DNA from 2 places in the Oceanobacillus longus genome. Region 1 is predicted to be linked to the other one. Evidence: predicted binding sites of a transcription regulator. Region 1 holds the regulator's gene; the other holds the start of a gene.

Region 1 (4,167 bases):
ATTGTAGGATAATCATCCCATAATTCCTGTAGAAGGCTTTTTGATTTGTCAAGCTCTGCCTGTTCCTGATCATAATAACCAATTTGGACGTTGGTGCCGAGTTGGATTGACCCACGATCAGACTTTAGGTTACCTAATATAGCTTTTAATAAAGTTGTCTTACCAACTCCATTTGGCCCTACGAGTGCGATGCGCTCGCCACGATTTACATGTAATTTAATATCGGAGAAAATAGGTTCCTGTTCATCTTCATAACTTAAACGCAGTTGATCTATTTTTAAAACGTCATTTCCGCTTCTTTTTTCAATCTGAAAGGAAAATGATGCTGAAGATTCATCTCCAGGCGGACGGTCAAGTCGATCCATTTTTTCGAGCTGCTTTCTCCGGCTTTGCGCTCTTTTTGTAGTAGAAGCTCGGACAATATTTCGTTGTACGAAGTCCTCCAATTTCTTAATTTCTGTTTGCTGCTTTTCAAATTCCTTTAATTCCTGTTCGTAATTTAAAGCCTTTTGCTCCAAATACTTACTATAGCTTCCATAATATTTACTCGTTTTGTGCCGTGCAATTTCATAAACAATGGAAACCGTCTTGTCTAGAAAATAGCGATCATGCGAAACGATGACAATGGCACCAGGATAGTTTACTAAATAATTTTCCAACCAGGAAAGCGTATCGATATCCAGGTGGTTAGTTGGTTCATCCAAAATCAACAGTTGCGGTTTTTGCAGTAAGAGTTTCCCCAATGCCAGGCGTGTCTTTTGACCACCGCTTAGCTCCATGATAGGTGTATTGTAATCATAATCAAAGAAATTCAACCCTGTCAGAACAGTTTTTATGTCTGATTCATAGGTGTACCCTCCACCAGTCTGATAGGCGAGCTGAAGTTTATCATAATCTTGAAGTAACTTTTCATATTCTTCCCCTGCTAAATTAGAAGCATTTTCCATTTCCTTTTCCAACAAACGAAGCTGGCTTTCCTGACGCCTTAGATGCGAGAATACCTCAATCATTTCATCCCAAATGGTTTTACCTGACTCCAGTGTCATATGCTGGGAGAGATAGCCGAATGTAAGGTCTTTCGGTTTAAAGAAATCTCCTTCATCATAGGATAATTCACCAGCCATAATCTTTAACAATGTCGATTTCCCGGCACCGTTTCTACCTACAATGGCGACACGATCTTTATCTTTTATTTCTAGTTTAATATTTGATAAAATTTCTTCTGCACCGAAGGATTTTGAAAGGTCGTTTAATTGCATTAATATCATAAATATTCACCCCATCCTTCATAGTGTATCTTATAGTTAATTAAGTAAGCAACTCAGGTTGTGAAAAATATCACGATTTCTTTCTGGATTTCTGTTAAAATAGAATAGGATACGTTTATATCATTTACTATAGGATCGAAAAGAGGAAAGTTTAATGGATCAAAATAAAATTCCACAAGCTACTGCAAAGCGCTTGCCACTATACTATCGTTTTCTGAATAACTTAAATCAGCAAGGTAAAAAAAGAGTTTCATCCAAAGAATTAAGTGAAGCAGTAAAAGTTGATTCTGCTACAATCAGAAGAGACTTCTCCTATTTCGGTGCACTAGGCAAAAAGGGTTATGGTTACAATGTCGAGTACTTACTAGGTTTTTTTAGAAGTACTTTGGACCAAAACGAAGTTACAGAAGTGGCTTTAATTGGTGTAGGTAACCTTGGTACAGCATTCCTAAATTATAATTTTATGAAAAATAATAATATCCGCATTACGATGGCTTTCGATGCTGACCGTGAAAAAGTAGGTACCGATATTGGTGGGATACCCGTTTATCATGTCGACGATCTCGATGAAAAATTAAATCATATTAAAGTTGCAATCTTAACCATACCAGCTATTGAAGCGGATTCAATTGCCAATAAACTGGTAGAGAAGGGGATTACTGGAATCCTTAATTTTACACCTGCGAGGATAACCGTCCCTAAAGCAATTCGCGTACATCATATTGATTTAGCTGTCGAATTGCAGGCACTCGTATATTTTCTGAAACACTATTCACTTGATAAATAATAATAATGCTATTGAAATGTAATTATTTCGATGGCTTTATTTTTTTGCAAATTGGAGTATATCTAATTATCTAATGAAAGATGGGAGAATTTTTTATGAAGAAATTGGGGCGCTTTGGGATTTCCACTATTTTATTTATTTTTATTTCATTCGTACTTGCAGCATGTTCAGAAGATGAAAGTATACAAGAATCGTCTGATAAATCCGTTCGTGCAGAGATGGAGGAAGATACGGAAGAAGATTTGCAGGAAAATCTCCCTGAAGACGAGGTATTATTTACAGTGATTGAGAATAATGTAAAGGCACTTAGAAATGGAAACCAAAATGAATATAAGCAAACGGTACATAGTGAGTCACCTGTATATAATCAAAGAGTAGATACAATGAAACAATTATCCCATTATCAGTTGGATATGGAGCTTTCCGGTCTTTCTGTAGAAGAAAGGACGGAAGAAGAGGCAAGGGTTTCTTTTATACAGACAACGATAAAGATGGAAGGACCCGAATTTCAAAACAATAAAACTTCAGGGATACATGTATTAAAAAATGAAAATGGAAATTGGAAAATCTATCAGACAGAAGTCGAAGAAGTAATTACACTTGATGAAGATGTCTTATCTGAAGAAGTAACGATGGAAGGGGAATATACGGATTACATTACCAATCTGAAAAATCCATTTGATGATGGTGGGTGGACGCTCGGAAACTATCAGGAAGCAGATGGGGAAGCGATTGCAGAGTATCTTCTATCGCATGAGGACTTTAGTAATTTAACGGAATTATTAACCATTCATTATTACCAGGATGGAAATCATCAGATAGGCATAGAAAATTTCATTTCTGAAATGGAGAACAATCTTACCGAAGTGCATACAGATAGCTTAGAATTCAACACGTTAGAACAAACATCAGAGGAAGGAGTAATTGAATTCGCTTTAACTGATGATGAGGTACTGTTCGATCAGGAAGAGGTTGTGAGAGTGTTCATAAAAGAAAATGACTTGTTTGCTATACGGTATACGACATTGGATAAAAAGATAGATAACAAAGAAGATTGGATCGATATGCTAAAAGATGTACAGTGAATAAGTAAAAGGAGCAGAATGTTATCATTCTACTCCTTTTTATTTTTAGACTTAAAATATTGTGTCAGCAGTTTAAAGACTACCCAGAAATCCATGGCTGCAACTGCAGCAAAGATAAGCGTAACCGGATTCCAAAGCGTATCGCCTTTACTTTGAATTGCAATGTAAATAAATGTCGTACCCATCAGTGTGTATATGAATGCTTTGATTAATAATGACTTACCCATTAATTATCCTCCAATGAAAATTGTTTGTAATTGGTCCAGTTGTTGTTGAATTTCCTCTGGAGTCAGTGAATACTGTGCAAGAACAACCATCGTATTCATTCCAGCGTGAACGATAATTGGCACTAGAATCCGCTTCGTTTTTACATACAGAAATGCGAATACAAAGCCCATCGAAGCATAAATTAAGATGTGCTGCGGTTCACCATGAATGAATCCGAAGATAAGAGCGGAAAGCAGCCCGGCTAAAAAGAAATTCATTCGTTTATAAAAAGTACCGAATATGATTTTACGAAAAATTAATTCTTCCAGTATTGGTGCAATAATTGCTGGAATTAGCATAAATAATGGAGCGGCACGGGTAATATCCATAATCTGTTGCGTGTTCGCTGAACCTGGATCTATACCTAGCACTTCCATTTCAATTGTAGCTGCAATACCTTGAGCGAATAAAGCCATAAATATACCAAGCACAGACCAAAGAATGACGGTACCTGTAGTGGCAGCATTTCGGGCACTTTGCATTTGCATATCTGGTTTCATTATAAACAGGATTACAACAAGACCAGCAATAAAGCTAAAGATTGTCCAATAAACAACAGCATCAAAAGCAGAGATCGGAAATACGTTTAAAAGCAAAGGGGCTCCGAGTATGCCTGAAAATTGAACAATAATATAAGTGAGAATTACGTACCAGTATCTTCTAGCCAAATGAACGTCTCCTTTAAATTTTTTCTACTTGGCTATTTTATAAATGGTTGCTAAAACAACGACCCTATAGAAAACAGCCTTCTACATTTACA
Region 2 (4,167 bases), on a different contig from region 1:
GTGTCGTAAAGCGAATTTTCCCTTTCCACATCGTAAGTAGCCAGTTAAATATTTTTATACCGGTTGGTACAGCAATTGCCATCGTTGTAATGGAGAATATGCTGTTGGTCATGGCATCCTGACCCATCGTAAAGAAATGGTGTACCCATACTAAGAAGGAGAGGAGTGAGATTAGTACCATGGATGCAACCATCGATTTGTAACCATATAGATTACGACTGGAGAAGGTAGCAATGATCTGACTATAAATACCAAATGCCGGTAGAATTAAGATATACACTTCAGGATGTCCCCAAATCCAGAATAAGTTGGCCCACATCATATCCATGCCACCATTTTCCGTTGCAAAGAAGAATGTACCGAACTGGCGGTCAAATGTTCCCATTAACAATGCGATTGTGAGAACAGGGAACGCGAATACAATAATGACATTGGTAATGAGCGCAGACCATACGAACATTGGCATTTTCATCAATGTCATTCCAGGTGCTCTCATTTTCATAATCGTAACGATAAAGTTGATTCCAGTCATCAATGTACCGATTCCTGAAATTTGTAATGCCCAATTATAGTAATTTACACCGACGGATTGACTGAAATCAGTTCCTGCCAGTGGATAATAATTGGTCCAACCTGCATCAGGTGAACCGCCGACAACAAAGGATATGTTAAACAGCATTGCACCTGCGAAGTACAACCAGAAACTTAATGCGTTTAATCTTGGGAAGGCAACGTCTCTTGCACCAATTTGCAGTGGAATAATGTAGTTCATCAAACCAATAACAAATGCCATCGCCATAAAGAAAATCATGACAACACCATGCGTGGTAAATACTTCATTATAATGCTGAGCGTCCAGAAACGCATTTTCAGGTACAGAAGTTTGCAATCGCATCATGACCGCATCTGCGCCACCACGGAAAAGCATAAGAAGTGCAGAAATAATATACATCATACCGATTCGTTTATGGTCTGTGGTAGTTAACCATTCATTCCATAAGTAGCCCCATTTTTTAAAATAAGTGACACCTGCGATAATTGCGATGGTTACGAGAGCGATAGAAACCATTGCGCCATAAATCAACGGGCTTGGATGGGGGACGGCGAATCTATCAAAAAAGTCCATATCTATTTAACTCCTTTCGAGAGTCTTGAAGTTTGTCTGTTTATCGTGAAACGGATTAGTGGTTACTGTGTTCTGATTCTTCACTGCTTGATTGGTCATTATGTTCTTCATGTTCTGTGTTTTCATCTTCAGAATCAGTGGTGGAACCGTGGTTATGTCCACTATTTTCACCTTCAGGGGCAGGTGCGAAATCTAAATGTGTCCCTGTAAATGTCATTTGCCCAAGATGGCCGGGCTCTAATAATTGTTCGAATTCTTCTTCGGTAAGAGGATCAGCAGTTGCATGAATCTCTTCTACCCATGTATCAAATTCTTCCTGTGGCATGGCAGTTACATTAAAGGTGTTTTCTGCAAAACCTTCTCCATTAAAGTTGGCGTTACGTCCCAGATAATCACCTGGAACTTCAGCAACAAGGTTTAATGTGTTTACCATATCTGCCATCGCGTATTTTTGTCCTGCAAGTTGTGGTATCCAGAAACTCGAAATTGTGCCATGGGAATAGAGTTTAAACTCTATTGCCTGGTTGGTAGGGATAAATAGGTAGTTAACCGTTTCGATATCTTGTTCCGGATAACTAAAATGCCATTTCCAGTTGGAAGAAGAGGCATAAATGACCATTGGTTCCTGTTCTTCGTATCCGACTGGTGTGGACTCTACTTCATAGGTCGACATGACAGATACAACAGATAGGAAGGCAACAATCAAAATTGGAATCCCAACGATAATTCCCTCAACAATTGGATTTCCTTCAATGTATGGAGGCTCATAATCATCCGGCTGTTTGGATGCTCTGTATTTCACAAGAACGATGATTAAAAGTGTGATGACGACGATAACAATGAGTGCCATTGAGATAATCGAAATCCATATCACATTGGCTGTGGTTTCAGCCTGTGGCCCTTTAGGATCTAAAACGAGGACAGGCTCACAACCTGTTAAAACGGCGACTATAGTGATCATAAATGTTAATACTGCCCATTTAAACTTCATCTGAATACCCCTTTCTCTTAAACTATATTTATTTTTTAGTGGATAATTACAGAAATGCTCAAAAAACATAACATGTTACATAATAGTGTCGAAAAAATTTAATTTCAATATCATGAGAAATCCTTCACAAAATGTTCATGAAGATTAGTATATTTTATGAAAGGGGGTGTTAATTAATGGAATTTTATTGAGGCTTGTCCATTCGACAAAAAACGGGGAGTGACAGGCACCCCCTTACTGTTGTTTGATTTTTCCGCGGATTTCACCGTCCGGAAATTGAGTAGTATGGACATTCACATATGTTTTACCAGCACTCATGAGATCAACTAATTCCGATAATGGCTTTCCCATTAATGGACCAACAAGATCTTTTGCAGTTAGGATTCCTTCTATTACTTTATTATTTGTACTGGTCCCATGATCAATTGGACCAAATAGAAAAGCGACGATGGGACCATTAATATTTCTTTGTCCTAAATGGATATGTGCCTGTGTCATGTTTCTTAAGTCATGAACAGCCAACCGATAGATAATCTTCTTTTGATCGCTACTCACATGAAACAATGCCAATCCATCAGCGTCTGTACGAACAGGTGGTACTTCCTGTGAACCAGATAATTGGGAAATGAAAAAATAATCGTTATACATGTTTATCCTCCTTTTCATATAGTTTATTTTTGGAAGGACAATCTGCTTGTATTGCTATCTCTACAAATGGCAAATCGTTAAAAAATGGCTAATGACCATGACCAATTAATTATTATTCTCTATAACATCGTTTCCTTTACAGCATTTCGGAATGGGACAGACATCACTTATGATATAATTGGGTGTGGAGGTGATTGTATGGACCCGTTAGAAATTATGTTGAATTTGGATCGCGTAGTTCCCCATTATAAACCTGTCATTAGTGCGGATAATCAAATGGTTGTTGGCTATGAAGTGATTGCGTTCTTTCAGGAAGAAGATGGCAGTATGGAACGGATGGATTGGTTTTTTGATGACTCGACGATCCCTGATGAATTCCGTCTTGAGGTGAATAATTATATCCACCAACAAGCGATTGATCGACTGATGAACGAAGAACAACCTATACATCTGACTATTTATTATGACGCTGATCTATTAATTAAAGACAATGGTGAATCATTATTGTCCATATTGCATTCCAATGGAGAAAAAGGCTTGGATCTGCATCAGATTGTGATTGAAATAAAGGATACATACTTAATCGAACAACTAGATACCCTTCGTAATTTAATAAAATATATGAAAACACTTGGCATTCGAATTTCCCTCCATATGGAACAACCGAATGGAAGTCTTGACAAATTGGCTATCATTCAGCCGAATATCGTGAAAGTAGATGCGGGATTTTTGAAAGATGATTTATTGCCACATTTATATCGTGATGTACATCAGTCCCTTTCCATGCTGTCCCGGAAAATAGGTGCTGCCTTATTATTCAAAGGGATCTCCTCGTATAATCAGTTTAACTATGCATGGAGGAGTGGAGGACAATATTATCAGGGCCGTTACCTGAAAGAACCTCAAGCAGCATTCATTGAAGCAGATTGCTGTCAGCAACTCATTCGAACGAACTTCCATCAATTCGTAAGTTTTGAACGAAGAAAGGTCAAAGCGCAACTAAAACTAATGGAACAGCTTAACCAAAAGTTTAAAACAACGCTAATGGCAATAAATCCGGATAACGCGTACGATGATACTATTCTAAGTGTTGGAAGTGCCTGCAACGAACTTGCTTTTCGGGTGTATATTTGTAATGAAGAAGGGATACAATTGTCCTCGAATGCGGAAAAAAATATAGATGGGGAATGGGAGCTGCTGCAGGAAGGAAGAAATAAAAACTGGAGCTGGCGTCCTTATTTCTTTGAAAATATTATGCGAATGAACGTGGAGAAGAGAGGGTTACTTTCTGATTTATATACAGATATCGAAAAGGACGAACTGATTCGAACATACTCTTATCCAATCACAGATGAATTATATGTTTTTCTAGATGTTCCTTACGCGTATCTGTATGACCAGG

What was found. The regulator Rex, encoded in region 1, represses fermentation and respiration genes when NADH is low (regulators of the CRP and FNR family bind a similar motif). The targets are predictions, from matches to a motif close to TTGTGAAATATTTCACAA.
Region 2: qoxA (cytochrome aa3 quinol oxidase subunit II) is a predicted target of Rex. The motif match lies at 2,230-2,247, and genes of this name have one in related genera.

Annotation. Positions count from the first base shown of each region.
Region 1 is NZ_JBHSAO010000015.1:32,637-36,803, reverse strand. It holds gene ACFOUV_RS16965 (ABC-F family ATP-binding cassette domain-containing protein) at 1-1,268, opposite strand, end outside; gene ACFOUV_RS16960 (redox-sensing transcriptional repressor Rex) at 1,423-2,055, shown strand; gene ACFOUV_RS16955 (hypothetical protein) at 2,151-3,140, shown strand; gene ACFOUV_RS16950 (YdiK family protein) at 3,170-3,367, opposite strand; gene ACFOUV_RS16945 (CPBP family intramembrane glutamic endopeptidase) at 3,371-4,075, opposite strand.
Region 2 is NZ_JBHSAO010000001.1:270,485-274,651, forward strand. It holds gene qoxB (cytochrome aa3 quinol oxidase subunit I) at 1-1,126, opposite strand, end outside; gene qoxA (cytochrome aa3 quinol oxidase subunit II) at 1,182-2,117, opposite strand; gene ACFOUV_RS01360 (CHRD domain-containing protein) at 2,352-2,765, opposite strand; gene ACFOUV_RS01365 (EAL-associated domain-containing protein) at 2,964-4,167, shown strand, end outside.